Linked DNA regions of Pararhizobium sp. A13. The protein of the gene in region 1 interacts with the protein of each later gene in a pairwise test. Links are inferred from orthologs where the notes say so. Each region holds a gene or a part of one and is shown on either strand. Other genes may lie near its edges. The genes, in order: rplK and WI754_RS18280.

The links.
Region 2: the proteins of rplK (region 1) and WI754_RS18280 interact in binary tests that used the Escherichia coli proteins (3 or more experiments, as listed by UniProt). The link is inferred for Pararhizobium sp. A13 from one-to-one orthologs.

What each region holds. Positions count from the first base shown.
Region 1 is NZ_CP149510.1:2,752,477-2,767,146, forward strand. What follows is about bases 11,059-13,963. They hold rplK (50S ribosomal protein L11), read left to right. Parts: upstream 11,059-12,247; coding sequence 12,248-12,679; downstream 12,680-13,963. Other genes in these bases: secE (preprotein translocase subunit SecE), read left to right, coding at 11,232-11,432; nusG (transcription termination/antitermination protein NusG), read left to right, coding at 11,449-11,979; rplA (50S ribosomal protein L1), read left to right, coding at 12,684-13,382; rplJ (50S ribosomal protein L10), read left to right, coding at 13,716-13,963. Also shown: WI754_RS13520 (hypothetical protein), read right to left, coding at 820-1,359; WI754_RS13525 (NAD kinase), read right to left, coding at 1,507-2,280; WI754_RS13535 (YoaK family protein), read right to left, coding at 2,700-3,428; WI754_RS13540 (LysR family transcriptional regulator), read right to left, coding at 3,523-4,467; WI754_RS13545 (FMN-dependent NADH-azoreductase), read left to right, coding at 4,613-5,239; WI754_RS13550 (alkylphosphonate utilization protein), read left to right, coding at 5,440-5,652; WI754_RS13555 (hypothetical protein), read left to right, coding at 5,798-6,007; 23S rRNA (guanosine(2251)-2'-O)-methyltransferase RlmB, read right to left, coding at 6,014-6,895; tuf (elongation factor Tu), read left to right, coding at 7,557-8,732; WI754_RS13580 (hypothetical protein), read right to left, coding at 8,915-9,715; WI754_RS13585 (NAD(P)-dependent oxidoreductase), read left to right, coding at 9,896-10,789; more of rplJ, read left to right, coding at 13,964-14,237; rplL (50S ribosomal protein L7/L12), read left to right, coding at 14,296-14,670. UniProt on the Escherichia coli protein: Forms part of the ribosomal stalk which helps the ribosome interact with GTP-bound translation factors.
Region 2 is NZ_CP149510.1:3,710,722-3,725,300, forward strand. The notes cover bases 5,519-8,332. They hold WI754_RS18280 (50S ribosomal protein L11 methyltransferase), read left to right. Parts: upstream 5,519-6,393; coding sequence 6,394-7,272; downstream 7,273-8,332. Other genes in these bases: WI754_RS18275 (NAD(P)/FAD-dependent oxidoreductase), read left to right, coding at 5,519-6,306; WI754_RS18285 (hypothetical protein), read left to right, coding at 7,661-8,194. Outside these bases: WI754_RS18240 (GGDEF domain-containing protein), read left to right, coding at 1-184; WI754_RS18245 (CreA family protein), read left to right, coding at 276-773; pncA (bifunctional nicotinamidase/pyrazinamidase), read right to left, coding at 779-1,408; WI754_RS18255 (chemotaxis protein CheW), read right to left, coding at 1,591-2,055; WI754_RS18260 (methyl-accepting chemotaxis protein), read right to left, coding at 2,058-4,031; WI754_RS18265 (hypothetical protein), read left to right, coding at 4,332-4,454; WI754_RS18270 (SCO family protein), read left to right, coding at 4,557-5,156; more of WI754_RS18275, read left to right, coding at 5,176-5,518; WI754_RS18290 (aminopeptidase P family protein), read left to right, coding at 8,335-10,170; WI754_RS18295 (AzlD family protein), read right to left, coding at 10,204-10,518; WI754_RS18300 (AzlC family ABC transporter permease), read right to left, coding at 10,521-11,237; panB (3-methyl-2-oxobutanoate hydroxymethyltransferase), read right to left, coding at 11,412-12,233; panC (pantoate--beta-alanine ligase), read right to left, coding at 12,236-13,111; WI754_RS18315 (fumarylacetoacetate hydrolase family protein), read right to left, coding at 13,283-14,038. UniProt on the Escherichia coli protein: Methylates ribosomal protein L11.

The DNA.
Region 1 (14,670 bases):
GAAGTGCACTCCGGTGCCGGCGGCACCGAAAGCCAGGACTGGGCAAACATGCTTCTGCGCATGTATACCCGCTGGGCCGAACGGCAGGGCTTCAAGGTCGAGCTGATGGAAATCCATGATGGCGAAGAAGCCGGCATCAAATCGGCGACCTTGCTCGTCAAGGGCCACAATGCCTATGGCTGGCTGAAGACCGAATCGGGCGTGCATCGCCTGGTGCGCATCTCGCCCTATGACAGCAATGCCCGCCGTCATACCTCGTTCTCGTCCATCTGGGTCTACCCGGTGGTCGACGATTCGATCCAGATCGACATCAATGAGAGCGATTGCCGCATCGACACCTATCGCTCGTCCGGCGCCGGCGGCCAGCACGTCAACACGACCGATTCGGCCGTGCGCATCACGCACATGCCCTCCGGCATTGTCGTGCAATGCCAGCAGGAACGCTCGCAGCACAAGAACAAGGCCAAGGCCTGGGACATGCTGCGCGCCCGCCTCTACGAATCGGAACTGAAGAAGCGCGAAGACGCGGCCAACGCCGAAGCCGCATCGAAGACCGATATCGGCTGGGGCCACCAGATCCGCTCCTACGTGCTGCAGCCCTACCAGCTGGTCAAAGACCTGCGCACGGGGGTAGCGAGCACCGCGCCGGACGACGTGCTCGACGGTGATCTCAACGAGTTCATGGAAGCGGCCCTGGCCCATAGGGTCAATGGCGGCGCCGATGCCGTGGTCGACGATCTCGCTTGAGGCAAACACGTGGTGACAAACAAAAAAGCCGGGCGCCTCGATCGTCCGGCTTTTTGCTTCTGTGCATGCCGATCAGTTAGTTTCGCGCTCGACCTTGATGTCACCGATGTCGTCGATCAGCACGGTCCAGGTTTCCGGTTCCGTTGCCGCAGGATCGGTCTTCAGATAGACGGTGGCAAACAATCCCGGCTGCCGGGCAACGCCATCCGATGTTTCCGGCCGGATGTCGGTCACATACACCTTCATAGCGGAAAACTCTTCGAGTTCCGCGGACGAAACCACCTTCGGCCCCGCGGCGCCAAGTGCGATCTGCTGCAGGAAGACGTGGGTATTTCCCTCGGGCTGACGGACGGCGACAATCTTGTAATATCCGCGCTGCGCCGCCGTGGGCGACGAACTCGCTGCCGGTGCGTTTTCCGTCTTGGCGGCGTTCGGATCAAGCACGCTCAGCGGATCACCGCTCTCTTCCCAATATCCGGTGCTTGTCACGAAAATGATATTGTCGGGCATGAGAACGGTGTCGTCGGCATGGGCGAAAGACCCGACGGCGAGGAGCAAGACCAGACAGCAGGCGGAAAGCGGGGCTGTCCTAAAATTTCGAAGCTGGAGCATCGTCTTCGCCTTTGGTGCGCTTACGTGACAGCAGGATGCTCGGGTGCCAGCATCCCTTGCGGGCCTGGAGGCACACTGAAGTGTTGCACACCTTCAACTGGAATCGATTCCAATTCAAGAGATTGCTGGATGTGCGAGGCGACGGTGCTAGTTCGAGAATTGCTCGGCGAGAATGCGGTCCGACCAGGAGTAATCCGGATCCGAAAGAATATGGGCCGTGATGTTCTCCGATTCGGCGATGCGGACCTTGACGACAGATTTGACTTCGACGTGATCGGCCACTGCGTTGACCGGGCGTTTATCCGGCTCGAGAATGGCGATATCGACCGTGACCTTGTTGGGCAGGAGTGCACCGCGCCAGCGCCGCGGCCGGAAGGGGCTGACGGGGGTGAGTGCCAGCAGCGGCGCTTCGAGCGGCAGGATGGGGCCGTGGGCGGAGAGGTTGTAGGCGGTGGAGCCTGCCGGCGTGGACAGCAGTACGCCATCGCAGATCAGCTCCTCTAGCCTGACACGGCCATCGACGACGACGCGCAGTTTGGCGGCCTGATAGGACTGGCGAAAGAGATAGACCTCGTTGATGGCAAGCGCCCGGAAGCGCTTGCCATCGGTATCGACGGTCTGCATTTCCAGCGGCCGGAAAGTGTTTTCGACGGCCTCGGCGAGGCGCTCGTGCAGATTTTCGGTACTGTAACGGTTCATCAGAAAGCCGATCGAGCCGCGATTCATGCCGTAGACGAGCTTGCCGGAATTCATCGTCTCGTGCAGCGTGTGCAGCATGAAACCATCGCCGCCAAGGGCCACGATCACATCCGCTTCGTCCGGATCATGCTGGCCGTAAAGAGCGATCAATTCCTCTTGAGCCTTTTGCGCCTCGACTGTAGCGGAGGCCGCGAAGGCGATGGTTTTGAACGTGCGAGCCATGAAATGCCTGTATGTTTATGAAAAGGGCGGCCGCGGACTGTAAGCTCCGAAGAAATCCTGCGCGTCCGTTCTTCAACTGACGGCAGTGTCACCGCCGCCGATACCATCGGTATCATGCATAAAAGATCAAGGTGTGAAAGGAAAAGAATGTGCAGCGGAGTGGAGCGATGTCGAACCCGCGCAATGGGTTAGTAGGAGGCATCGCGCAAAAAAATGAAATGGTGCCCCCACCAGGACTCGAACCCGGGACCCCCTGATTACAAATCAGGTGCTCTACCAACTGAGCTATAAGGGCAGCATGTGCGGCAGGGAGTTAGCATATTCTGATCGTGTGTAAAGGGAAAATGCAGTCGCCCGTCTGCTTTTCCAGCTTCGACGGTCGCAGCGGCGCTTTGGTTCTGCAGAGCCTAAGGGTGTGATCATAGACCGGATCTCGGCCGAATGTGTACTGGCGGCGGCAGCGAGCGATGGGCGTGACGTTTCTGGAGCCGCGGCGGAATGAAGAAGACGACAATCGCAATGAGCGCCGACAAAGCGCAGGCGAGCCAGAGCACGCTGGCGCCCAACGCCCGTTCGAGAAAGGCGCCGCAGATACCGCCGGTCGCCATGCCGAGCCAGGGGACAATTTGCATGATCCAGTCGCGCCGGGGCGCACCGACGATCCAGCTGCCGAGCCCTCGGCCGAATCGCGAAAGGCCGCCAGTCACATAGGTCAGTCCGATGGGCAATCCCTCGATGTGTTCGACGGCGGCATTGACCAGTCCCATGGCAAGCACAATCGCGTAGAACTGAAGCGTTGCAAAATCCGGGCCTGTCACGATGGCAGCAACGCCCAGGATGACGGTAACCCCGGTCAGGACGCGGAAGGTGCGCCGTGTCGCATTATGGGCGATGATGATGCCGAGCGCGTTGCCGGCGACAAACATCAGGAGGGCGCCCAGCAGGATCACCGCATATCCCGTTTGCCCATCGGCGAGCGCGACGGCGGCGCGGGTCGTGTTGCCGCTCATGAAGGAAACGAAACTGCCAGCGATAAGCAGCCCTGCGGCGTCGGTCATGCCGGCGAGAAACGAGATTGCAGCGACAAGAACAGTACCGATAGCGGTTCTGCGCCTGCGGATGATGCGCCGCCTCCGTTCTATCGTCATGTTTCCTGCTCCCCGCCGCCGCCGATTCGCTGATGGAGTCAGATTGCTCGCTCCAGAACCGTTCGAACAAGGGGGCGCCGAGCCGCCGCTTATATTATTCCGCGGCGTCAAGCATCGCCGGGGCCGGATCGATTTCCTTGCAACGAGACATGGCGCCGGGCAGGTTTTCGGCGAGGAAATCGATGAGCGCCCGGACGCCGGGCAGGATGCCGTGGCGCGAGGTGAAGACCAGGTGCACGATGGCGTCGTTGGAAGACCATTCGGGCAGCACCGGCAACAGTACGCCGGTGCGGAAGGCGCGTGCACACAGATGATCCGGCAGGAGCGCGATGCCCACGCCTTCGATCGCCGCGCGTTCGAGAATGCCGAAATCGCTGCAGCCGATGATCGGCTGGTGAACAATATCGCGCTTCGTGCCATCGGTGTGATTGAGCTGCCAGGTGTCGGAACTGTGCTGTTCGTTCATGGAAAGCGTCGGCATCGTGCCGAGCGTGTCGATCGTCACGTTGCCGATCCGATCCATCAGCGCCGGGCTCGCTGTCAGGAACTGGCGGGCTTGACCAAGCTTGCGCACGATCAGATGGTTGTCGGTATCGAGTTGGTCGCGGGCCCGAAGGGCGATATCGATGCGCTCCTCGACCAGGTCGATCCGGCGATTGGTCGTCGTGACGAGCAGCCGCACGCCGGGATAAAGCCGGTGGAAGGCGGGCAGAATATGGGCGACCATCGGCGTGAACCCGATCGGGCAGGCGAGGCGGACGATGCCGGTCGGCTCGCTCCTGGCCGCCGCGACCACCGCTTCCGCGGCTTCGACGCCGGAGAGGATTATCTCGCAGCGCTCGTAGAAGGCCTGACCGATCTCCGTCACGCGCAGCTTGCGCGTCGAGCGTTCGAGAAGGCGAACGTCGAGCTGCTGCTCCAGCCGTGCCACATGCTTGCTGAGCTTGGATTTCGGAATGTTGAGAACACGAGCGGCGGCGGAAAAGCCCTTGTGCTTCACCACGGCAGCAAACAGCGCGAGGTCGTTCAGGTCCTGCATGTCACACCTTCCATTTCGTCCAACGTCGAGACTGGATTGTCTCTATCAGGAAACAGTCTGTCAACGAAGGGCGGACTTCTCGGCTCATTGTTTTGAATTCATATGTGACGCACCCAAACGCCACTCAAGACACGAAGGTGCCACCATGAACATTCTCCATATCGACTCCGGTATCCTGGGAGATCATTCCGTATCCCGTCGCCTGACAGCGTCGATCGTCGCTCGCATCAAGGCAGAGCGCCCGGGTGACACCGTTACCTACCGCGATCTCGCCGCTGCTCCGCTGGCGCATCTGAACGGTTCGCACCTGATGGCGGCCTCGGCCAATCCGGAAGGCCTCGACGCCTCGCTTGTTTCCGAGCTTGACGCCGGCCGCGCCTCGCTCAACGAATTCCTTGCTGCCGACGTCGTCGTCATCGGCGCACCGATGTACAATTTCGCCATTCCGAGCCAACTGAAGACCTGGATCGACCGCATCCTTGTTGCCGGAACCACCTTCCGCTACACCGAAGCCGGTGTCGAAGGTCTGGCAAAGGGCAAGAAGGTGATCGTCGCCTCGACCCGCGGCGGCCATTATTCGGGTGCTTCGCCGATCAGCGCCATGGACCATCAGGAAACCTACCTGAGCACAGTGTTCGGCTTCATCGGCATCACCGATGTCGAGTTTGTTCGCGCCGAGGGGCTCGCCATCAGCCCGGATTCGAAGGAAGCAGCGATCACCGAGGCTGAAAAGGCGATCGCCGACCGCGGTCATTTCGATATCGCCGCCTGATCATCTGCGGGATCGCATAACTTTGAAAGCCGGGCACGACGCATGTCCGGCTTTCTTATATCTTGCGCTAGACCCTTCATGGGCTCACGGATGGACGCGCTTTACCCGCCGCCTTTCGAGGCTGACTGGACAGGCACCGGCGGAGGCGGTAGAGCCCGATCACAGGCTTTGGCCAACGGTATCATGATTGGAATCGAAAAGTGGACGTCAGGGACAGCAACGGCACGATCCTCGTTGAGGGCGACAACGTCACTCTGATCAAGGATCTGAAGGTCAAGGGCACATCGGAGACCCTGAAGCGCGGCACGATGATCAAGGGCATCCACCTGACTGATGATCCGGACGAGGTCGAGTGCCGCCACGCCAAGATCAAGGGCCTGGTGCTGCGCACCGAATTTCTGAAAAAGGCCTGAGCACCGGCACCGGAGGGTCTTGCCGGCATGCTCTCTTACCCTGCTTGGAGGCAGGGCATTTTTGTATTAATCTACGCTTATGAAAAGCGTTCAGACATTTTTGGTGGCGACGCTTGTTTCGGCCTTCGCCGGAACGCTTCCAGGCATGTCGCTTGCATCGCCGCCGGACGCGCGTTGTACCTGCAGAAATCGCGACGGTTCGAAACTCGAACTCGGCCAGACCGTCTGCATCCGGATCGGTGACGTGGCCTATCTGGCGCGCTGCGAAATGGAACTCAACGTCACCACATGGCGCAAGCTCCGGGATGGCTGTCCCGAAGCGCGATTGTCGGTCGGCACTAACCTCACCCAATAGTGCTGGTCAGGCCTTTGCCAGGTAACTGCGCGCAGCATACATGGCGATCGCCGCCGCGTTCGAGACATTGAGCGACTTGATGGCGCCGGGCATATCGAGCCGGGCGAGCGCGTTGACGGTCTGGCGGGTCTTCTGCCGCAGCCCCTTGCCCTCGGCGCCGAGAACAAGCGCGATTTTCTCACCGGATAGCGTCTGCTCGAGCGGCGCGGGGCCTTCCGAATCAAGACCGACGGAAACGAAACCGAGCTTGTGCAGTTCTTCCAGCGCATCGGCCAGATTGGTAATCTGGATATAGGGGATCATTTCCAGCGCGCCGGAGGCGGACTTGGCCATGACTCCCGATTCCGTCGGGCTATGGCGCATGGTGGTGATCAGCGCACCGGCATTGAAGGCGACGGCGGAGCGCATGATGGCGCCGACATTGTGCGGGTCGGTGACCTGGTCGAGGACGAGGATCAGCGGGCTGTCCTTCAGCGCCGAAAGGCGGCGAACGGGCAGGGGCTCGGTTTCCAGCATCGCGCCCTGATGGATGGCATCGGGCCCGAGAATCTTGTCGAGATCCTGCGGTGTGACGATCTCCACCGGAAAGCCGAGCGATTCGACCGGACCGGTTTCCAGCCGGACAAGCGCGTTCTGCGTCACCGACAGCTTGGTGATCTTGCGTTCAGGATTATCGAGCGCGGCGCGAACGGTGTGGATGCCGTAGAGCAGCACCTGGTCGGGTGCCAGCTGCGGTGCCTTCCAGTCGGCATTTGATGCTTTCTTGCGGCGATCCTGGACGGGCGTCGGAATTTCGCCGCGCTCGCGCCGGGCGTCGCGATGGGCGCGGCGGAGAGTGGCGTAATGGGTGTCTTTGGCGCTCTTGTCGCCGGGAATATCTTTGCTCATGCCTGCCTTATACTGGTGATAGCGGGCACGGGGAACCGTTTTTCGCGAAATCGATGGCTCGCAATCTTTATGGCGAATTTCGCAACTTTTTCTGACCGATCGTGTTGACAGGATGAAACGGGGCGGTCATATACCCGGCGCAGATCGAAGGGGCGTCTTGCTCCGGCAGAGTGCTTCGATCTGAAATGCTTGGTCGCTTGATCCCGACAGAATAATGGAGGGATGCCCGAGTGGTTAAAGGGGACGGACTGTAAATCCGTTGGCTCAGCCTACGTTGGTTCAAATCCAACTCCCTCCACCATTCTGTCAGACGGATCTTGACCCGCGGGTATAGCTCAATGGTAGAGCAGCAGCCTTCCAAGCTGAATACGCGGGTTCGATTCCCGCTACCCGCTCCAGCAAAATAACCAAACAATCCCGTCGTCTAAAGTTTTTCTTTAGCAATCGCGCACAAGTCGTTGATTTGCGCTGACTTCCGCCTTTGGCGTCGGCGGCGTTGGAATCGCGCTCGGCAATCCCCACATAGACATCAGCAAGAGGCCAAGGTCTTGGAAGGGCGCAAAATAATTAAGTCTTGCGCAATTCTTCCGAAACCCTTAAACGCCTCCCCAAACCGGCGCCGCCGGACGATCCATTCTCATTGATCACAGGAAACGTACCCATGGCAAAGAGCAAATTTGAGCGCAACAAGCCGCACGTTAACATTGGCACGATCGGCCACGTTGACCATGGCAAGACGTCGCTGACGGCAGCGATCACGAAGTATTTCGGCGAATACAAGGCGTATGACCAGATCGACGCCGCTCCGGAAGAAAAGGCGCGCGGCATCACCATCTCGACGGCGCACGTCGAATATGAGACGCCGGCCCGTCACTATGCGCACGTCGACTGCCCCGGCCACGCCGACTACGTCAAGAACATGATCACCGGTGCGGCCCAGATGGACGGCGCGATCCTGGTTTGCTCGGCTGCCGACGGCCCGATGCCGCAGACCCGCGAGCACATCCTGCTTGCCCGTCAGGTCGGCGTTCCGGCGATCGTCGTGTTCCTCAACAAGGTCGACCAGGTCGACGACGCCGAACTGCTCGAACTCGTTGAGCTGGAAGTGCGCGAACTGCTGTCGTCCTACGACTTCCCGGGCGACGACATCCCGATCATCAAGGGTTCGGCTCTGGCTGCGCTGGAAGATTCGGACAAGAAGATCGGCGAAGACGCGATCCGCGAGCTGATGGCAGCGGTTGACGCCTACATCCCGACGCCTGAGCGTCCGATCGACCAGCCGTTCCTGATGCCGATCGAAGACGTGTTCTCGATCTCGGGCCGTGGCACGGTCGTCACCGGTCGCGTCGAGCGCGGCATCGTCAAGGTTGGCGAGGAAATCGAAATCGTCGGCATCCGTCCGACGACGAAGACGACCTGCACCGGCGTTGAAATGTTCCGCAAGCTGCTCGACCAGGGCCAGGCCGGCGACAACATCGGCGCGCTGCTGCGCGGCGTCACCCGTGACGGCGTCGAGCGTGGCCAGATCCTGTGCAAGCCGGGTTCGGTCAAGCCGCACAAGAAGTTCATGGCTGAAGCCTACATCCTGACGAAGGAAGAAGGCGGCCGTCATACGCCGTTCTTCACCAACTACCGTCCGCAGTTCTACTTCCGCACGACGGACGTGACGGGCATCGTGTCGCTGCCGGAAGGCACGGAAATGGTCATGCCGGGCGACAACGTCACCGTTGCCGTCGAGCTGATCGTGCCGATCGCGATGGAAGAAAAGCTGCGCTTCGCCATCCGCGAAGGCGGCCGCACCGTCGGCGCCGGCATCGTCGCATCGATCGTCGAGTAATCGCTTAAGATTGCCGGAATTCTGGAAGGCCCCGCTGGAAACAGTGGGGCCTTTTTGCGTTATCTTCTTGCCTGCATGAAACTGCAAGGCGTCGCGTGATGTTTGCAACGTGCTTTCGTGTATTCAGCGGCACGGGACTTTGGCGCCCTGCAACCTCGCACTTTCCTCGCAGTATTGCGGGGTCAGTGGCCGAATCTTTTGAAGCGCTTGAAGAAGCCGCGGATGCGGCGCTCGAGCTTCGTCTTCGACCAGAGCTTGGCGACTTGCCGTTCAATCCCGGTGAAGCGGTTGGCAAGCACATTGTTGGCAACGAGCGCGATCGTCGCTTCGCTGAATTCGGGAAACCGGCTGTGGATGCGGGCGAGGCAACCGGCCGGTTCGCTGAGTTTTTCCTCAAAACGCCGGATGCGACCCTTCTTGACGAAAAGCTGCAGCATGATCTGCTCGAACGTCCAGTCATGTTCGGTGTACATGCTGAACTGCAGGCCGGCAACGCCCGTGAAGCCGCAAAGGCAGACATTGGCATGCGGCATCTTCTCGGCAAGCCAGACGGCAATGGCAAAGCCCGTGGTCGGCATCCGTTCCACCGGGTAGAGCGGGCCGAACGTGTAGTCGAAATCGAGCGTATGCGGCACCAGGTCGCTTTTGCGCGGCGACGTCACTCCAGCCCCTCCATCCGCAACCCCACGATCGGCGATCACGCCAATTTCAGCCTTCAGGCTACGCGTAAAAAGACTGTAGGCCGTGTCGAAATGCTTCTGCGACTTCAGGAAGCGCGTACCGCCGGCGACGAGACGATGACAGAGTACGGCGTCCTTGTCGAAAGGGCGGGAGAGGACTTTGGCGCAACCCGTGAAGAAGACGTAAAGTGTTTTCTCCGGCAACGTGCTCGTGATTACGTCGATATCGACGCTTTCGCTGTTGGCGATCAACGCCACCATTTCATAGCCTGAGAGAAGTGCTTCGAAATCTTCGGCTTGCATCGACATGTTTTCGTGGCCGTCCGGACTGTTATACCTTGTGCAATACGACATAGATGACGCCGCGCCTTCCGTCATCCCTTGCCGCGCAGAAATAACATTGCGGCTGCGGAACGGACAGGGCATATCGGTTTTGACGAGGAAAGCCGCCTGTTTGGGTGGCCAGCAAGCGGAGGATGTCCCATGAACAAGCGGATTCTGTTCACCGGCGGTGCGGGCAAGGCGGGGCGGCATGCCGTGCCATATCTGGTCGAGGCCGGCTATGAGGTTCACAATGTCGATCTCGTGCCGCTCGATAGCCCCGGTGTCACCAACCTCATCGCCGACATCACTGACAGCGGTCAGATGTTCAACGTCATGTCGATGCACCGGGACTTTCCGGATCTTGAACACGGGCAGGGGCCGCAGCCGTTTGACGCCGTTGTTCATTTCGCCGCCGTACCGCGCATCCTGATCAAGCCGGACAACGAGACCTTCCGCATCAACACGATGGGCACCTACAATGTCATCGAGGCGGCGGTGAAGTTCGGCATCCGCAAGATCATCGTCGCGTCAAGCGAAACCACCTATGGCGTCTGCTTTGCCGAAGGCCACCGCGACTTCCATCAGTTTCCGCTGGAAGAGGACTACGACGTCAATCCGATGGACAGCTACGGCCTGTCGAAGGTGGTCAACGAGAAGACGGCGCGCGCCTTTGCCGAGCGTTCCGGCTTCGATATCTATGCGCTGCGCATCGGCAATGTGATCGAGCCGCATGAATATGAGCGATTCCCGGCCTATTTCGCCAATCCGGAGATCCGCAAGCGCATCGCCTGGAGCTATATCGACGCGCGCGATCTCGGCCAGATCGTCAAGCTCTGCATCGAGAAGGACGGTCTTGGCTTCGAGGTCTTCAACGCGGCGAACGACACGGTCTCGGCCGATACGCCGTCGCGCGAGCTTGCAGCCCGCTATTTCCCCAACGTACCGTTCACGCGGGAGATCGGCGAATTCGAGGGGCTCTTGTCGAACCGGAAGATTCGCGAGGTGCTCGGGTTCAAGGAAGAGCATGACTGGCGGAAATATGTCAGCAGGTGAGCGAGGCTCATTTGCTCGGTAAAAAAGAAAGCCGGATATCACCGAATTCTTTCTCTTTTTCCGGTAAAGACGCTTGTCATCGCCGGGCAAACTGAATAATAAGCCGCAGACTTACCGCGGCACACAGCCTTTAAGGCATCGGCGCTGCGGTCTAGGGGTATAGCTCAGTTGGTAGAGCGGCGGTCTCCAAAACCGCAGGTCGCAGGTTCGAGCCCTGCTGCCCCTGCCATTCGGACCAGCGCAACATATGCAGCGGCGGCATGGCAGCACATACAGATGGCAGCACATACAGGAAAAGGGCTTGCCTTTTTCCGGCTAATTTCGCAAAAAGACCGTTGACCTCTTGTGATTTATAGAATCGGTCTTTATGTAGGGTTCAAACAGACACGCGGCGCGTGGGGCTGATCGTCAGCTTTACGGGCCGTTAAGGCGTGAGCATTCAATGGCATCCAAAACAAATCCATTTACGTTTCTGCAGCAAGTGCGCTCCGAGACGTCGAAAGTGACATGGCCTTCCCGGCGCGAGACGACGATCTCGACGCTGATGGTGTTCGTCATGGTCTTCTTTGCGGCACTCTTCTTTTTTGCTGCGGACCAACTGATGGGCTGGCTGATCGGCCTCGTCCTGAATGCTGGTATCTGAACGGGTGGGGATGAATATGGCAGCGCGTTGGTACATCGTTCACGCCTACTCGAATTTCGAGAAGAAGGTTGCGGAATCGATCGAGGAGAAGGCCAAGCAGAAGGGTCTCAGCCATCTGTTTGAAAAGATTCTCGTCCCGACCGAAAAGGTCGTTGAGGTTCGTCGTGGCCGCAAGGTCGATGCCGAGCGCAAGTTTTTTCCCGGCTACGTGCTCGTGCGTGCCAATCTGACGGATGAGGCCTATCACCTCATCAAGAATACGCCGAAGGTGACCGGCTTCCTCGGATCCGACAACAAGCCGGTTCCGATTCCGGATTTCGAGGCCGAGCGCATTCTCGGTCAGGTTCAGGACGGTGTCGATCGTCCGAAGCCTTCGATCTCGTTCGAGATCGGTGAGCAGGTTCGCGTCTCCGACGGTCCGTTTGCCTCGTTCAACGGCATCGTGCAGGACGTGGACGAAGAGCGTTCGCGCCTCAAGGTCGAGGTTTCGATCTTTGGCCGTGCGACGCCGGTAGACCTTGAATACGCTCAGGTCGAGAAAGTCTGATTTCTGATTGCCGCAGCGCTGGGATAACCGGCTGCGCGGCATTCTTTTGTTTTCCGGATATTCGTATCCGGTAAAGGCGGGGTGACCCGCAATCCGCGTGGAAGGAAACCGGTCTTAGCCGGACCGGCGCTCCGCACCACGCAACCGCAGCCGCCACTCCCTTTGACGAGGGATGGCATGAAGGGCCGGGAAACCGGTCGGAACGTTTCCTGGTCCAGTTCGTCATCTGACGGGCGGTGAGGCAGGAAAAACCAAAAGGCAGAGAGAAATGGCTAAGAAAGTTGCAGGCCAGCTCAAGCTTCAGGTCAAGGCAGGATCGGCAAACCCGTCCCCGCCGATCGGCCCGGCGCTTGGTCAGCGTGGCATTAACATCATGGAATTCTGCAAGTCGTTCAACGCGGCTACGCAGGAAATGGAAAAGGGCATGCCGATCCCGGTCGTCATCACCTACTACCAGGACAAGTCCTTCACCTTCGTCATGAAGCAGCCGCCGGTCAGCTACTTCCTGAAGAAGGAAGCAAAGATCCAGTCCGGCTCGAAGACGCCGGGCAAGGGTGCGACCGCAGGCAAGCTCACCAAGGCTCAGATCAAGTCGATCGCCGAAGCCAAGATGAAGGACCTGAACGCAGCCGATATCGAAGGCGCAATGACCATGATCGAGGGCTCGGCCCGCGCCATGGGTCTGGAAGTGGTGGGCTAAGATCATGGCAAAGCTTGCAAAGCGCGTACAGAAGACCCGCGAAGGCATCGACCCGACAAAGCTCGTGGCCCTGCCGGAAGCAATTTCCCTGGTGAAGGCCCGTGCCATCGCCAAGTTCGACGAAACCATCGAAGTTGCGATGAACCTCGGTGTCGATCCGCGTCACGCCGACCAGATGGTCCGTGGCGTCGTCAACCTGCCGAACGGCACCGGCCGTGACGTTCGCGTCGCCGTTTTCGCCCGTGGCGCCAAGGCTGATGAAGCCAAGGCTGCTGGCGCTGATGTCGTTGGCGCAGAAGACCTTGTCGAAATCGTTCAGGGCGGCAAGATCGACTTCGATCGCTGCATCGCGACCCCGGACATGATGCCGCTCGTTGGCCGTCTCGGTAAGGTACTCGGCCCGCGCGGCATGATGCCGAACCCGAAGGTCGGAACGGTTACGATGGACGTCGCCGGTGCTGTCAAGGCATCGAAGGGCGGCGCAGTCGAGTTCCGCGTCGAAAAGGCCGGTATCGTTCATGCCGGTATCGGCAAGGCTTCCTTCACCGCTTCCGCCATTGAAGAAAACATCCGTGCGTTTGCGGATGCGGTCATCAAGGCAAAGCCGGCAGGTGCCAAGGGCAACTACGTCAAGCGCGTGGCGATTTCCTCGACCATGGGCCCGGGCGTCAAGGTTGATCCTTCGTCGGTCACCGCCGCTTAGTGATTTATCCGGACTTCGGTCCGGTCACAGATTTCCGGCCCTTCGGGGCCGGGAATTCCGGGATCAAACCCGGAACTCCTGTCCGAGATTGCAGGTGGTTATCCCTTAATCACTTCAGCCTGCATGAGACGGGTGAGTCCCGAATTTCATTTGACGCGCTTTAAGCGTGGGAATTCGGTTCGAACCTCGGCTTGCCTTGTGCCGGACCCGCTTAAAACGGGAACGCGCAGGGGACAGGATCCTCGAGCGTCGCTTGGGATCAACTCTGATCCCATGTGGCAAAGGCAAACCGACTGGGCTGTGTTTTGCGGTCCAGTCAACTGGAGATAGGCAGTGGAAAGAGCGGAAAAACGCGAATTCGTCACGGAGCTGAACGAGTCCTTCAAGGGCGCCGGTTCGGTTGTCGTGGCCCACTATGCTGGTGTCACAGTCGCACAGATGAACGACTTCCGTTCGAAGATGCGCGCTGCTGGCGGCACCGTCAAAGTCGCGAAGAACCGCCTGGCCAAGATCGCCCTTCAGGGTACGGAAGCCGAAGGGATGTCCAATCTCTTCAAGGGTCAGACGCTGGTTGCATTCAGCGCCGACCCGATCACGGCTCCAAAGGTTGTCATGGATTTCGCCAAGACCAACGACAAGATCGTTGTTCTGGGCGGCGCCATGGGAGCAACGACGCTCAATGCGGATGCAGTCAAGTCGCTTGCGACCCTGCCTTCGCTGGATGAACTGCGTGCAAAGCTGCTGGGCATGATCCAGACCCCGGCTACCCGCATCGCAGGCGTTGTTGCAGCACCGGCAAGCCAGCTTGCCCGCGTGTTCGCGGCCTACGCCAAGAAGGACGAAGAAGCCGCATAAGGCGGTTTTTCGTTGTTTATATCTAACCAAGTTCGAACCGAACAAAAGGAACTAAAAAATGGCTGATCTCGCAAAGATCGTAGACGACCTGTCCTCGCTGACCGTTCTGGAAGCTGCAGAACTGTCGAAGCTTCTTGAAGAAAAGTGGGGCGTTTCCGCTGCTGCTCCGGTAGCAGTTGCTGCTGCTGGCGGCGCCGGTGCTGCTGCTGTTGTTGAAGAAGAAAAGACTGAATTCGACGTCATCCTCGCTGATGCCGGCGCAAACAAGATCAACGTCATCAAGGAAGTTCGCGCTATCACGGGCCTCGGCCTGAAGGAAGCCAAGGACCTCGTTGAAGCCGCTCCGAAGGCTGTCAAGGAAGCTGTTTCCAAGGCTGAAGCAGCTGATCTCAAGAAGAAGCTCGAAGACGCTGGCGCCAAGGTCGACGTCAAG
Region 2 (14,579 bases), 950 kb from region 1 along the record:
GGTGCAGGCCGACATGGCACTTTACGAAGCCAAGGCGATGGGACGCGACCGGTCGAGCATTGCCGATAGCCTTCAGGCCGCCTCCTCGGCCAGCGCCCGCGCGCTTGCAGGCGCCGCGGCCCAGATGCGGGCGGCAGCTGCCATTGCGGTTACCTCAGCGCAGCCGTTGTCGAAGGCCAGCTGAGATCAACGCGGCAAGGGTTTCTGACGACCGTGCGGCTTGCATTGCCACGCGGCCGTCCTATGTGAGGGATACCGCCCCTGGAGAACGATCAATGCCGCTTGCCCTTCGTCTTGTCAGCGCTTGTGCCCTTTTCGCGGCAAGCGTCGCATCCCTGCCCGCGCAGGCCGAAACCGTCGGCGAGGTCGGCGTCGACTGGCTCGGCAACGACATCCTGATCGATGCGGTTACGGATCCGAAGGTGGCCGGCGTCACCTGCCACGTCACCTATTTCGATCGCAGCGTCATCGACCGCCTGAGAAAGGGAAACTGGTTTGAGGATCCCTCCAACAATTCGATCGCCTGCCGCCAGACCGGGCCGGTAACGATCGGCGATATCGACCTCAGCCAGGAAGGCGAAGAAGTGTTCCGAGAGGGGCTTTCGCTGATCTGGAAGAAACTCGTCGTCAACCGCATCTACGACAAGAAAAACAATACTTTGATCTATCTCGCCCATTCGCGCGAACTAACCGACGGCTCCGCCAAGATGTCGATCTCGACCATTCCGCTCTTCGGCCAGCCGGTGACATGGACGGACGGTGCGCCGAAGTAACCGCGTTACCGATCTGCGAAGACGTCCTTGGAAGTAATGATGCGAACGCCGGCCGCCGCCATTTCGGCAATTGCGGCCTGCACGCCGGCGGGGTCGATACCGCGGCTTGCATCGGCAATAAACCGGACATCAACACCGGGCATCATCACCATCGCGTCAAGCGCCGAGGCCTTGACGCAATAATCGGTCGCAAGGCCGCAAATATCGAGGGTGCCGACGCGTGCCCGGGTCAGGTAGCCCGAAAGTCCTGTCAGCGCGGAGTGATCATTGTCGCGAAAGGCGGAGTAACTGTCGACCTCACGGTTCTCCCCCTTGCGCTGCACGTGGTCGATGCCTGCGAAGTTCAGACCGGGATGGAACTGGGCATCTCGGGTGCCCTGGACGCAATGATCCGGCCATAACATCTGCGGCTTGCCGTTCAGCGTGCCCTTCTCGAAAGGCTTCTTTCCGGGATGCTGGGAGGCGAAGCTGCCATGATCGGCCGGATGCCAGTCCTGCGAGGCGACGACCAGATCATACCTGCCCTCGGCGATCAGCCGGTTGGCGACCGGCACCACATCTTCACCATGCGGTACCGCAAGGTTTCCACCGGAGCAGAAGCCATTCTGGATATCGACGAGCAGAAGGCATCTCACGGCAGTCTCCTATCATTGCTGCGACACGTTCGGGCGGAGAAACGGCGCCCGGTTTTCGCATCGCACAATAAACGCAGCGGCGGGAAAAACCAGCCAGCATCTGCCATCGGTCAATCTATCACGAACGCACAAAAACACCGCCCGGTTTCCCGCACGGTGCTTGCCGTTCTTGCAAATGACGCTTAGGCGGCCTGCGCCAGTTCGTCGGCAATGACCGTGTCGAGGTTGAGGAAGCAGACCATGGTCTTTTCCAGTGCCACGATGCCGCGGCAGAAGGCGCGCTGTGCCTCTGGAATGATCTCCGGCGCCGGCTGCAGGTCTTCGCTCTTGATGGTCATCATGTCGGAGACCTGCTCGACCAAAAGGCCGACCAGCTTGCCGGCGATGTCGGTGACGATGATCGCCGAGCGCTCGGACGGTTCGGTCATCTTCATGCCGAGGCGGCAAGCCATGTCGATGACCGGAATGACGGCGCCGCGCAGGTTGATCAAGCCGAGAACGTAAGGCGGCGTGTGCGGCATCGGCGTCACCGGCGCCCAGCCACGGATTTCGCGGATCGCCATGATATCGATGCAAAATTCCTGATCGCCTAGGTGAAACGAAACGATTTCGAGATAGGCACCGGACTGCTTGATTGCGTTTGACATGATCAGAACTCTTCCCAGTTTTCGGCGGAACCCGATGCCTTCGGCACGGACGACGCGGGGCTGCTAAAGGCGCCCGCCAGCTTGCCCATCAGGGCCTTGGCAGGAGACGGCGCGGGACGCGTGGTGGCCGATGTGGCGACGCGGACCGGTTGACGGATTTGCGGGGCGGACGCGCCGCCGAGCTGGAACTGGCCGATCATTGCAGTCAAGCCTTCGGCATCCTGTGCCAGCGTATGGCTGGCGGCATTGGTTTCCTCGACCATGGCGGCATTCTGCTGGGTCATCTGATCCAGCTGGCCGATGGCCGTATTGATTTCCTGAAGACCGGTCGACTGCTCGCGGGCAGCCATCACGATCGACGTCATGTGCTCGTTGATACGCACCACATCCGTGCCGATGCGCCCGAGCGCCTTGCCGGTTTCCTGCACCAGGCGAACGCCGGTTCCGACCTCGGTGCTGGAGCGCCCGACCAGAACCTTGATATCCTTGGCAGCGCCCGCTGCCCGCTGGGCAAGTTCGCGAACCTCCTGAGCGACGACGGCAAAGCCCTTGCCGGCTTCACCAGCACGGGCAGCCTCGACGCCGGCATTCAACGCAAGCAGGTTGGTCTGGAAGGCGATCTCGTCGATCACGTTGATGATCTTGCCGATTTCGGACGATGCGTTTTCGATCCGGGCCATGGCTTCGACCGCTTCGCGAACGATACGGCCGGATTCTTCCGCATTGGTGCGCGTCTCGCCGACCATCTGGCTGGCTTCCTCGGCGCGCTGCGTGGCGGTGCGCACGGTAACGGTGATCTGGTCGAGCGCTGCCGAGGTTTCTTCGAGGGAGGCAGCCTGCTGCTCGGTCCGCTTCGCAAGATCGTCGGCGGCGCCGCGCATCTGCTGGCTGTTGGACTGGATCGAACTGCTGTTTTCGCGGACGCTGGCAAGCACGCTCTGCAGCTTTTCCACCGTGTGATTGAAGTCCTGGCGCAGCGTTTCGAGATCAGCGCGGAACGGCTGGTCGATCGTTGCCGTCAGATTGCCTTCGGAGAGGCGATTCAGACCCAGTCCAAGCGCCGTGACTGCCGTCTGCACCTGCCGGGCCTCTTCAGCGCGGGCTGCCTCGCTGGCCGCGCGCTCAGCTTCATTTTCGCTGCGGCTTGTCGCTGCCGACCGTTCAAGATCGCGTTTTTCAACGGCGGCCGCCCGGAACATCTCGACGGAACGGGCCATTTCGCCGATCTCGTCGCTGCGGCTGACCGCGTCGACTGCGGTTTCGTAGTCGCCTTTCAGGATGCGCTGCATGCTGTCGCGCACGGCAAAAACGCCGCGGCGGAGGACGTTGCCATGGAAATACAGCATACCCAGAAGCGACGCCATGGCGAAGAGCCCAACGACAATCTGGAACAGGAGGGATTCGTGCGAGCGCTCGGTTGCATCGGCGACGCGCGCAGCAAGCGCCAGGCCAGCCTCTTCATACAATTTTCCAAGCGTTACGGCCATGCGCTCGCCGGCGCCATCAATCGTATCGTCGATAGCGCCGTATGCATCCGCGGGAGCGCCCTCTTCCACCATTTTCTTCAGGTCCACCTGAATAGCCTTGGTTATCTCGGCGAGGTCGGCATCAAACGTTGCCATGATCTCCGGCTTACCCAGAGATGCGGCCAATTCCATTGCCGCCGGCTTCCCGGCATTCAGTGCCGATATGAAATCGGCGACCGCCGTCACCCGTTCCGGCGCGACCTGACGCTCCTCGCGATCGACAATCGTATCCATCGCCACCAGGGTCAGCTCGACGCTGGCAAGCCGCATGGCCCCGGCGTTCTCGATGGCATCCTGCGCGACGATGGCTTTGTCGAGCGCCTGTTCGACATGCGAATTCTGGTACCAGCCAACAGCCAGCATCGAACCGACGCCAATGAATGCGGCGAAACCCAGGGTGCCGAGCCGCTGGCTGACGGAAAGTTTACGGTCGAGTTTTGCAGACGTCATACAGCGTTATCCAGTCTCGTAAGTGCGGCAGCGAGCGTCGCGCGCAGAAAGGGAGCGATGATGCGGGAACCGGACTCGGACAAACCGGCGACGTCATGTCGGGCAAGGGATTTCGCACCCCTTCACGCGCTTAGAATATGGCAAACACAAATTAAACTTTTGCTAAAATGAGCGACGAATTCTAGCGAGCTGAACATGCGGGCCGCGTTAGAAACGCTCCGCCCACGCCTTTCAATAATGAACGCGACCGGGTATCATGACGGCATGCAAGACGATGTGAAAAAGCACCCGCAAACCTTGATGATCACGGTCCTCGCCGGCGGCGGTCTCATTCTATTCCTTGCCGCTTTTCTCGGATGGATCGTCCAGGGACCGGAGATCTTCCTGACCATGGCCGAAAACGGCCTTTCCTGGTGCTTCTGATCCTGCCTGCCGCATATTGACGCTGGCCGCCCGAACGTTTGCAACCTGCGGTCCGAAGGTCTATCTGGTCATCGGGATTGGTTAAATGGACCGGACGTCATCATGAAAGCACTTCGCATTGTTCTTTGGGTCGTCGTTGCGGTAGCAGCGGCCGTACTCGGCTACGGGACCTACACGCTGACCAAGTCGAAGGATCAGCTCGCGGCCGGCCCCTTCGGCGTGCCGTTCCAGCTCGTCTCCCAGACGGGCCAGCCGATCTCGGAAAAGGCCTTCACCGGCAGGCCGACGGCCCTGTTCTTCGGCTTCACGCACTGCCCGGAAGTCTGCCCGACGACGCTGTTCGAGTTGGACGGCTGGCTGGAAAAGGTCGATCCGGACGGCACCAAACTGCAGGCCTATTTCATCAGCGTCGATCCGGAACGCGACACGCCTGAAGTCCTTGGCCAATATGTGTCGAACGTTTCCAAGCGCATCACCGGCATTTCCGGTCCGCCGGACAAGGTGATGGAGATGATCAAGGGTTTCCGGGTGTACGCCAAGAAAATCCCGCTGGACGAGAAGAAGCCGGACGGCGATTATACGATGGACCACACCGCCTCCGTTTTCCTTCTCGATTCCGAAGGCAAATTCACCGGCACGATCGCTTACGGCGAAAATCCGGACACTGCGGTCAAGAAGCTGGAAAATCTGCTGAAGACATAATGATCGCCGCGAGGAGCTGATGGGGGAACGCACCGGAAGTTCAATTCTGATTGCCGGTGCGGGGCCCACCGGACTTGCTCTGGCGCTCGAACTCACCCGGCGCGGCTTCCGTCCGCGTCTGGTCTCAAGGGCCGCGGGACCGGCAGCAATCAACGAAAGCCGGGCGCTCGGGATCAACGCCAGAACCCTGACGCTTCTGGAAGCCTGCGGCGCCACCGCCCTGATCCTGGCTGAGGCCCGGCGCCTGACCAAATTCAAGATATCTTCCGCAGGCAAGTTGCTGCTGACGATCGACACCGAAAAATTCCGCGGCCCCTATTGCCCGATCTACGCGTTGCGGCAGGGCGAAACGGAACGGTTGCTGCTCCAGCGGCTGTCCGCTTTCGGCATAAGGCCCGAGTGGTCAACGCACGTTCAGACCGTGTCCGGCGATGTCCGGAACCCGATCGTCACGCTTCTGCACGCGGACGGACGGGCAGAGACGGTGCTGCCCGACGTGCTGATCGGTGCGGATGGAGCCCATTCCTCTGTGCGCAAGGCCTGCGGCTTCGCTTTTCCGGGCGATGCGATCGAAAGCCAATTCTTCCTCGCCGATTACCGCTATGCCCAGCAGGTCGATACCAGCTTCGTCCAAATGAATTTTCTCAATCCGGGCGTGCTCGGACGCCTGCCGGTGTGCGAAGACACGCTGCGTTACGTATCGACGATCGAGGATTTCGAAACTCGCATCGATCATCCGGCCACGGTGCTGGAACGGACGTGGAAATCGGACTTCACCATCAGCTTCCGCCACGTCGAAACGATGAGCCGCGGCAATGTCTTTCTTGCCGGCGACGCGGCGCACGTGCACTCGCCGGCCGGTGCGCGGGGCATGAACCTCGGTATCGAGGACGCCTGCTGGCTCGCCTGGCTGATTTCCGAAGGGCGGGAACAGGACTATTCCAACCTGAGAATGCCCGTCGTCAAAACCGTGCTCAAGGATACGCGGCGCAACACCACCTTCATCACCCTGAAGAATCCGCTCCTGACAGACCTGCGCGCCCTGTTGATGCCGCTGTTAAACCACATGCCCGGCTTCACGGCGGCGGCGCTGCGCAAGGTTTCCGGCCAGGACACGCCGCCGCCACCGTGGATACCCGACGCCAGATAGGGGCTGCGCTTTACCTTTGATCGGCGCGCATGCTAGAGCCGCGCAAGCCGCCGCCCGGCAATCACCCGCCGACCAAGGACAAACACATTGAGCGACCTTCGCCTGTTCATCACCACGACCGAAAAGCAATCCGAAGTCATCATGGACCTGATGACCGATGCGTTCGAGGATGACGGCTATGCCATCGCCACCATGGAGATGGACGAAAAGAAGGACATCTGGGAGGCCTCGCTCTACATTGACTTCCACGAGGAAGACGAGATGCGGGCGCGCCTGAGCGACGCCATTGCACCGCATTTCCCTGATGTGAAAATCGAGCGGGAAGTCATTCCCGATGTCGACTGGATCGCCAAGTCGCTGGAAGGCCTGTCGCCGGTGCGCGCCGGCCGCTTCCTCGTCCACGGCTCGCATGACCGCGACAAGGTTCGTGTCAACGACATCGCCATCGAGATCGATGCCGGCCAGGCTTTCGGCACCGGCCACCACGGCACGACGGCAGGCTGCCTCGAAGTCATCGAAACCGTCATGCGCGCCCGCAAGGTCCGCAACGCGCTCGATCTCGGCACCGGCAGCGGCGTCCTGGCGATCGCGGCGCGAAAGCTGAAGCCGGTGCCAGTTCTCGCAACCGACATCGATCCGATCGCAACGCGTGTTGCGGCCGAGAATGTCCGCCGCAACGGCATCGCCAGCGGCATCACTACCGTAACCGCCGCCGGCTTTCACTCGCCGGCCTTTGCCGGGCACGGTCCGTTCGACCTGATCATTGCCAACATCCTTGCCCGCCCGCTGATCAAGATGGCGCCGCAGCTTGCCAGTCATCTGGCGCCCGGCGGCTCGGTCATTCTGTCCGGCATTCTGGCGTCGCAACGCTGGAAGGTGCTGTCCGCCTATAACGGCCAGCACCTGCGCCATGTCCGAACCATCTGGCGCAACGGCTGGGTGACGATCCATCTCGACCGTCTCTGACGGAGATCAATACTTCGGGACTGGAAAACGAAAAACCCGCCTGTCCGTCATGGACAAGCGGGTTTTCGAAACAAAGGCGATGCCGAAGCACCGCCCGCTGACCGGCAAGCCGGCCATGTCCGCGAGCTTGAGGAGGAGGAGCGCTCAAGCGGACTCTTCATGATCCAAAATTGGCCACCCGGAGGGAGGAGGAGAAGGATGACCAACCATTCTCGGATCATGCAGCTCTTGCCTTTCGGCATTCGCGTGAACAACAGATTTGCGTCCGTGTTCGTTGAGCGGGTTTATAGACTATTTTTGAAATGGGGCTAGGTGCATTGCAGCATGGGAGCCATGCGCGCGGCGCATAAGTATGATAATTATGGCGGCGCGGCGATGCGAGGATTGAATGCTGGCGACGATCATACCCCTCCTTTGCCTCGGGCTGATTATCTGGATCCTCGGCACGGTCCTTTCATCGATACGCGGCAGGAAAAAGGAGAGCGGGACAGTCTGGCCGCCCTACCCTGTCATTGATGCCACGGAAGAAGAGATGCAGCGCCGGCATCTCGAATGCCGGGACCGTCTCAGTCGCGCAGCCTACGGCGAGGCAGCCGCGCGGTCGCTCTGGCAAAAACTTATGACATGCGAATCGGGCTCGGGTCTGATCCACGAATTCCACCGCGATTATTGCGGACATGGCCTGATCCGCACCGGCAACGCCGTCACGCTGCGCAAGATCTACGACGGGGGCTACAGCACCGGCGATCCGATGGCAGAGTGGCAGACAGAAGCCGATTTCGTCGCCTTCTTCTCCCGCCAGTCGGATTTCAGTTGCAGCGGCTTCGACCCACAGGAGCCGGTATTCCTCACCGACGACCGCTGGTCGCAGAACAATCAACGCTTGACGTTGGGTGTTATCCGGAAATTCGTCAAAGACTGAGCTGGCTGGGCTCCGCCCGTTACACCATCTAGAAACACGGGCTTTCGCTGCTCCGCCTGTTTCCGCTAGAGTGCCCCCACCTTTCAGGAATCGGTGCTTCGCCAACCGGTTCCCTCTTCGGACCCTCGCAGGAAAATCAGATGTTCCAGTCCTTTGAAGTCACCTCCACTCCGCAATTCGGCAAGGAACGCGTCAATGCGCTGCGTTCCGCCTTCGCCAGCCTGAACATCGACGGCTTCCTCGTTCCCCGCGCCGACGAATTCCAGGGCGAATATGTCCCGAAATCGGCCGAACGTCTTGCGTGGTTGACCGGCTTCACCGGGTCCGCCGGCATTGCCCTCATCACGCAGAGTCAGGCGATTGTCTTTGTGGATGGCCGTTACGTCACCCAGCTCAAGGAGCAGGTGGACGGCACGGTTTTCGAAGGCGGCGATCTGGTCGGCGAACCGCCGCATCTCTGGCTTGAGCAGCATGGCAAGAAAGGCTTCCGCCTTGGCATCGACCCGTGGCTGCATACCGGCGCCGAGGTGCGCAAGCTCCAGAAGGCGCTGGAAGGACTGGGCGGCACAGTTGTCTTCCTCGACCACAATCCGCTCGACCGGCAATGGGCTGACCGGCCCTCCGCCCCCCTCGGCCGCGTCAAGATCCAGCCGCTGGATCATGCCGGCGTGCTCGCCAAGGAGAAGCTTGTGACGATGGCGCAGAACGTAGCCAAGGCAGATGCCAGTGCTGTGGTTCTGACCGACCCCTCATCGATCGCTTGGACCTTCAACATCCGTGGCAGCGACGTGCCGCACACGCCGCATCCGCTGGCCCGCGCCATTGTTCACGCCGATGGCAAGGCCGAACTGTTCCTCGACAAGCGCAAGACAGGCATCGAGGAGGAAGCCTATCTGACCCAGCTTTCAAGCCTTGAGGCGCCCTCCTCCTTCGAGGACCGGATCGCAGCACTCGCCGCGACCGGCGCAAAGATCATGATCGATCCGGACCACGCGCCGTTTGCGCTCGCCGAACGCATCCGCGTCAGCGGCGGCACGGTTGTCGAGGCGATCGATCCCGCCCGCCTGCCCCGCGCCCGCAAGAACGCGGCCGAAATCGAAGGCTCTGCCCGCGCGCATCTGCAGGACGGCGCTGCCATGGTCGAGTTCCTCGCCTGGCTCGATGGGACGCAGCCTGGGACGGTCACCGAGATCGGCGCTGTCGAGAAGCTCGAAGCCATCCGAATCGCCGTCGGCGAGCGTATGCAGAACCCGCTCAAGGACGTTTCCTTCGACACGATTTCCGGCGCCGGTGAACATGCGGCGATCATGCATTATCGCGTCACGACCGAGAGCGATCTGGCGATTGCCGACGGGACGATGTTCCTGATCGATTCGGGCGGCCAATATATCAACGGCACCACGGATATCACCCGCACCGTTGCGATCGGCACCGTTCCGGACGAGCAGCGACGCTTCTTCACGCTGGTTCTCAAGGGCATGATCGCCATCAGCCTCGCCCGCTTCCCGAAAGGCTCGCGCGGCGTCGATCTCGATCCGCTGGCTCGCATCGCGCTCTGGAAAGCCGGCGCCGACTTTGCCCATGGCACCGGCCACGGTGTCGGCTCCTATCTTTCCGTCCATGAAGGTCCGCAGCGCATCTCCCGCGCTTCGACGCAGGAACTGCTGCCCGGCATGATCCTGTCGAACGAGCCCGGCTATTATCGCCCCGGTTCCTTCGGCATCCGTATCGAGAATCTCGTGCATGTGCTGGAGGCAAGTCCAATCGAGGGCGGCGACCTGCCGATGCTCGGCTTCGAAACGCTCACCTTCTGCCCGATCGACCGCCGCCTGGTCGTCGCGGGCCTGCTGACCGAAGAAGAACTGGACTGGCTCAACGCCTATCACGCCGAGACGCGGGAAAAACTGTCGCCGCTGATCTCGGACGAAAAGGTGCTGGAGTGGCTGAAGGCGACGACAGCGCCGCTGGCCCGGTGAGAGATATGGCCCGCTCCCTCCGGAGCGGGAAAGTCACGACATAACCCAATGCCGGATCGTCATGACCACCAGCCAGCCGGCGAAGAGCATCCAGAGCGACGAGAAACGCAGGCCGACGGCGCAGCCGACGAGCATCGACGCTGCCACGTCCCAGCCGCCATGAACGAACGCCGGCGCAACCAGCGTCGAGAGCACGGCGGCGGGCACCGAATTCAGTGCCGCTTCCATGCGCGGCGGAATGCGCTTCATCTGCGTGATCATCACGTAGCCGCCGATGCGGGTGAGGAACGTCGCAAAGGCGGCCGCGAGGATGGTGTAGATCAGCTGCATGTGCTCTGCGCTATCCATGATCAGACCTCGTGTTCCAATGTCACCGGCCCTTCATGCAGCTTCGGCAATGGCAGGCAGGCGGCAAGCAGGATGCCGGCGATGGCGCCGATGCTGACGTGCCAGGGCGAGCCGACGAAATGCACCGCAGCGATGGATGCCACCGAACTGGCGGCAACGACCGGCAGCCAGTTGTCACGCTTGCGGAAGCCTAGAACCAGACCCATGAAATAGATCGGCAACAGCACGTCGAGACCGATGGCGCTGGGATCGCCGATCATCTGCCCGAAGATGGCGCCGAGCAGCGTCGTCACCTGCCAGGGCAGATAGATGATCATGGCGAAGCCGAGATACCAGGCGAAGGTCACCGGCTCGCCGCGCTCGGCCCGCTTCTCGGTTTCGGCATATTGCGGATCGACCAGCAGGAAGAAGGTGAAGAACTTCTGCAGGCCGGAAAAGTGCCGGATATGCCGGGCGATCGACGCCGAATAGAGGATGTGACGGAAATTGACCGCGAAGACCGACAGCACGATCAACCAAGGCTGAACCTTGTGGCCGAACAACTCGATGCCGACCATCTGGCTGGCGCCGGCATAGATCGTTGCGCTCATGAAAACCGCGTCGAAGACGGAAAAGCCGTTGTCGACCGCCAAGGCACCGAACAATGCGCCGAAGGGCGATGCCGAGACCGTGACCGGGAAGCCGCCGCGAACACCCTGCCAGAAATCATCTTTTGTCATGAGGAAACTTTCCGGAGCAGGCCGCGGCCAAGACTAAACCGCGCCTTCCCAGGAAGCGCGAGACCCGCGCACAGATAGGCCGCGACCGGCCGAGGAACAATTCAATAAGATTGATGCAGCGATCCAAATTTCTGATCGAAGCGGACCGGAGTAGTGCCCGGCCCGCTGCACCGCTCAGCGCTTGACCTGAAACGTGTGCTCGATGCCGGGAAACGTCCGCGCCTTGACCTCGTTGGCGTAGGCTTCGAACGCCGCGGAAATCTGCGGGGCCAGTTCGGCGAAATGCTTGACGAAACGCGGCTTGAAATCGCTGAAGATGCCCAGCATGTCATCCGACACGAGAATCTGGCCATCGCAGGCCGGCGACGCGCCGATGCCGATGGTCGGCGCCCGGAGCGATGCGGAAATTTCGCGCGCCAAAGGCTCGATCGTGCCCTCGACGACGATGGCAAAGGCGCCGGCGTCGTCGATGGCCTTGGCGTCGCGCCGGATCTTTGCCGCTTCCTTGTCGTTGCGGCCAACCGACCGGTAGCCGCCCATGGTATTGACGAGCTGCGGCATCAGGCCGACATGACCGAGCACGGGAATGCCGCGCTGGGTGAGGAAATCGACAGTCTCGGCCATCTCCGCACCGCCCTCGAGCTTCACCGCGCTGCAACCGGTCTCCTTCAGCACGCGAGCGGCGGTGGCGAACGCCTGCTCCTTCGATTCCTGATAGGAGCCAAACGGCAGATCGACGACGACGCAGGCTTTTTCCGAGCCGCGCATGACGGCCTGGCCGTGCGCGATCATCATGTCGAGCGTGACAGCGACGGTCGAATCGAGGCCGTAGAGCACCATGCCGAGGGAATCGCCGACCAGCATGAAATCGACATGCGGATCAAGCAGACGGGCGATCGGCGTGGTATAGGCCGTCAGGCTGACGATCGGCCGCTCGCCCTTCAGCGCCTCGATGTTGCCGGGGCTCAGGCGACGCTTCAATGCCTGTACACTCATGCTTACGCCACCTTTGCAAATTTTGCGGTTTTCGGCGTGAAAACCCTGTTATCGAGCAGTTTCGTGCTCCCGAAACGGACAAAAAGCAACAGAAGAACCGGCTTTTCGCCGATTTCCGTCACGGTATGCAGTGTTTCCGGATCGCGAAAGGCAACCACTTCCGGCCTTGCCAGAGGCTCCGAAGCGATGAAATCCGTGACTGCCTTTTCGAGTGCGGCGACATCCGTCAGCCCCCCTGCAATCAGCCTTTCGGCCTCGTCGAGCGCCTTGGGCACGATCGCGGCGGCAGCACGTTCCGCTGGCGTCAGGTAGACGTTGCGCGACGAGCAGGCGAGCCCATCGGCTTCGCGCACGGTGGTAACGCCAATGACCTCGACCGGCTGTGCCAGATCCTCGACCATGCGGCGAATGATCTGCAGCTGCTGAAAATCCTTCTCGCCGAAATAGGCACGGTCCGGCTGGACGATGTTGAAGAGCTTGGTAACGACCGTGGCGACACCGGCGAAATGGCCGGGCCGGACAGAGCCTTCGAGTTCGCTGCCGAGTGTGGGCACATCGACCACCGTTTCCATCGGTTGCGGATACATGTCGGAGACGCCGGGCGCGAAGAGGAAATCGGCGCCACCTTTAATGAGCATCGCCTGATCGCGGGCGAGATCACGCGGATATTTCGCGAGGTCCTCGTTAACCCCAAACTGCAGCGGGTTGACGAAGAGGCTGACGACGACGATGTCGTTCGCCGCCCTCGCGCGGCTGACCAGTTCCATATGGCCGACATGCAGATAGCCCATGGTCGGCACCAGCCCGATGGTCTTTCCGGCCCGGCGATGGTCCGCCAGGCGCGCGCGCAGGTCTGCAATGCTGGTGATCGTTTCCATCCCGGGATCCTCCAATCCGTCAAGGCTGCCGCCTTAGGCGTGGCGGCCGGCTCCTGCCGGACTTCACGAGGTTCCCCGCAAAATCCGGCGCGATTTCCCTAACGTGTGCAGTGCAAAAAGACAATTCAAGAATTGCCTGCCGGGAAATCGGTTCCCGGCGTGCCGGGACAATCATTTGCCGCGCATTTCCACCGTCTGCTCGATTGCACCGAAGATGGAATGTCCCGTCCGATCATTCATCTCGATGCGAAGGGTATCACCGACGGAAAGGGCGCAGGATGCCTTGCAGAGACCTGTGCCGACGATGCTGCCGGCCACCAATGCGCGAGTCGCTGCGGTTTTGGCGACGATGTCCGCCGCCTCCTTCCTGCCGACCTCACCGCCATCGAGGGCCTTGCCGTTGCGACGGACGAGCAGTGCCAGGTCGCCGGTATTCCAGCCCTCACCCAGCTCGTCAGGCGTGACGGCGACAGGAGAAAACGCCGCCGCCGCCGGCGCATTGCCAACCGAAACATCGCTGGCGAGCAGGATGAGAAGAACAGCGTCTTTTGCATCGGCGCTGGCTGCCTGCGCCTCGACATCATCGGTGATGACAGCGACCTGCGCGGTTACAGTGATATCGGATGCACCATCCGCAAGTGAAATAGAATCCCGTGGTCCGGAAAAACCGCCGGAGCCGCCGGCCCAGAAGAAGGCGCGCGGCAACGGCGAAGCCGCATCATTCTCGTGAAACCGCATGGTCGGCTGCGAGCCGGTTTCTATACCGATGGCGACCTGCGCAAGGCGCGGGGCGACATGGGCCCAGTCGTCCAACGCCGCCTGCAGCGTGCGGGCGATGTGGCCGACTTCCGAGCAGCGCGTGAGATCCCGCGATACCACGACGAGTTTTCCGTCACGGGTCGAATCCTTCAAGGTAGCAAGCTTCATGGATGGGTGTTCCTCGGTTCCGTTCAAAAACGGCGGCTCTGCGGTCGCCTGCACCCATAGGACACTATTTGTCGGCGGGTGTCGCGTCGAATTTGCGCCATCGGTTGAGAAGGAAAATCCAGACGGCAATGCGCTCTCATCGCACATTGCCGTCTGGACATCGCAGTCAGCCGGACTTGACGAGGTTGAGCGCGGGCAGCGGGCCGCCGGGAAACTGGACGAGCTTGCCGCCGATGGCGAGCGCGCCGAGATCGATGCCGAAGAAACCAAGGTTTTCGATCAGGGCGGCGACATCGGCCTTCGCCGCAGCGTCATCACCCGAATAGAACAGCACGCGACGGCCACCCTCTTCCGTCGAGTCACCGGACACCAGATGCGGCTATCACCATCGTCTCGGTTCCGGATGCTCTCGCCCATCTCGAAGGCGGCCGCCTCGAACGGTTCGCCGGCAGCCTCGGTTGAAGCCGTCATTATCCGGCTCCCTCTTCCAATGGCGCACAATAATACACGCGGTGCGTGTCATCCTTAAATCAAGCGCAAT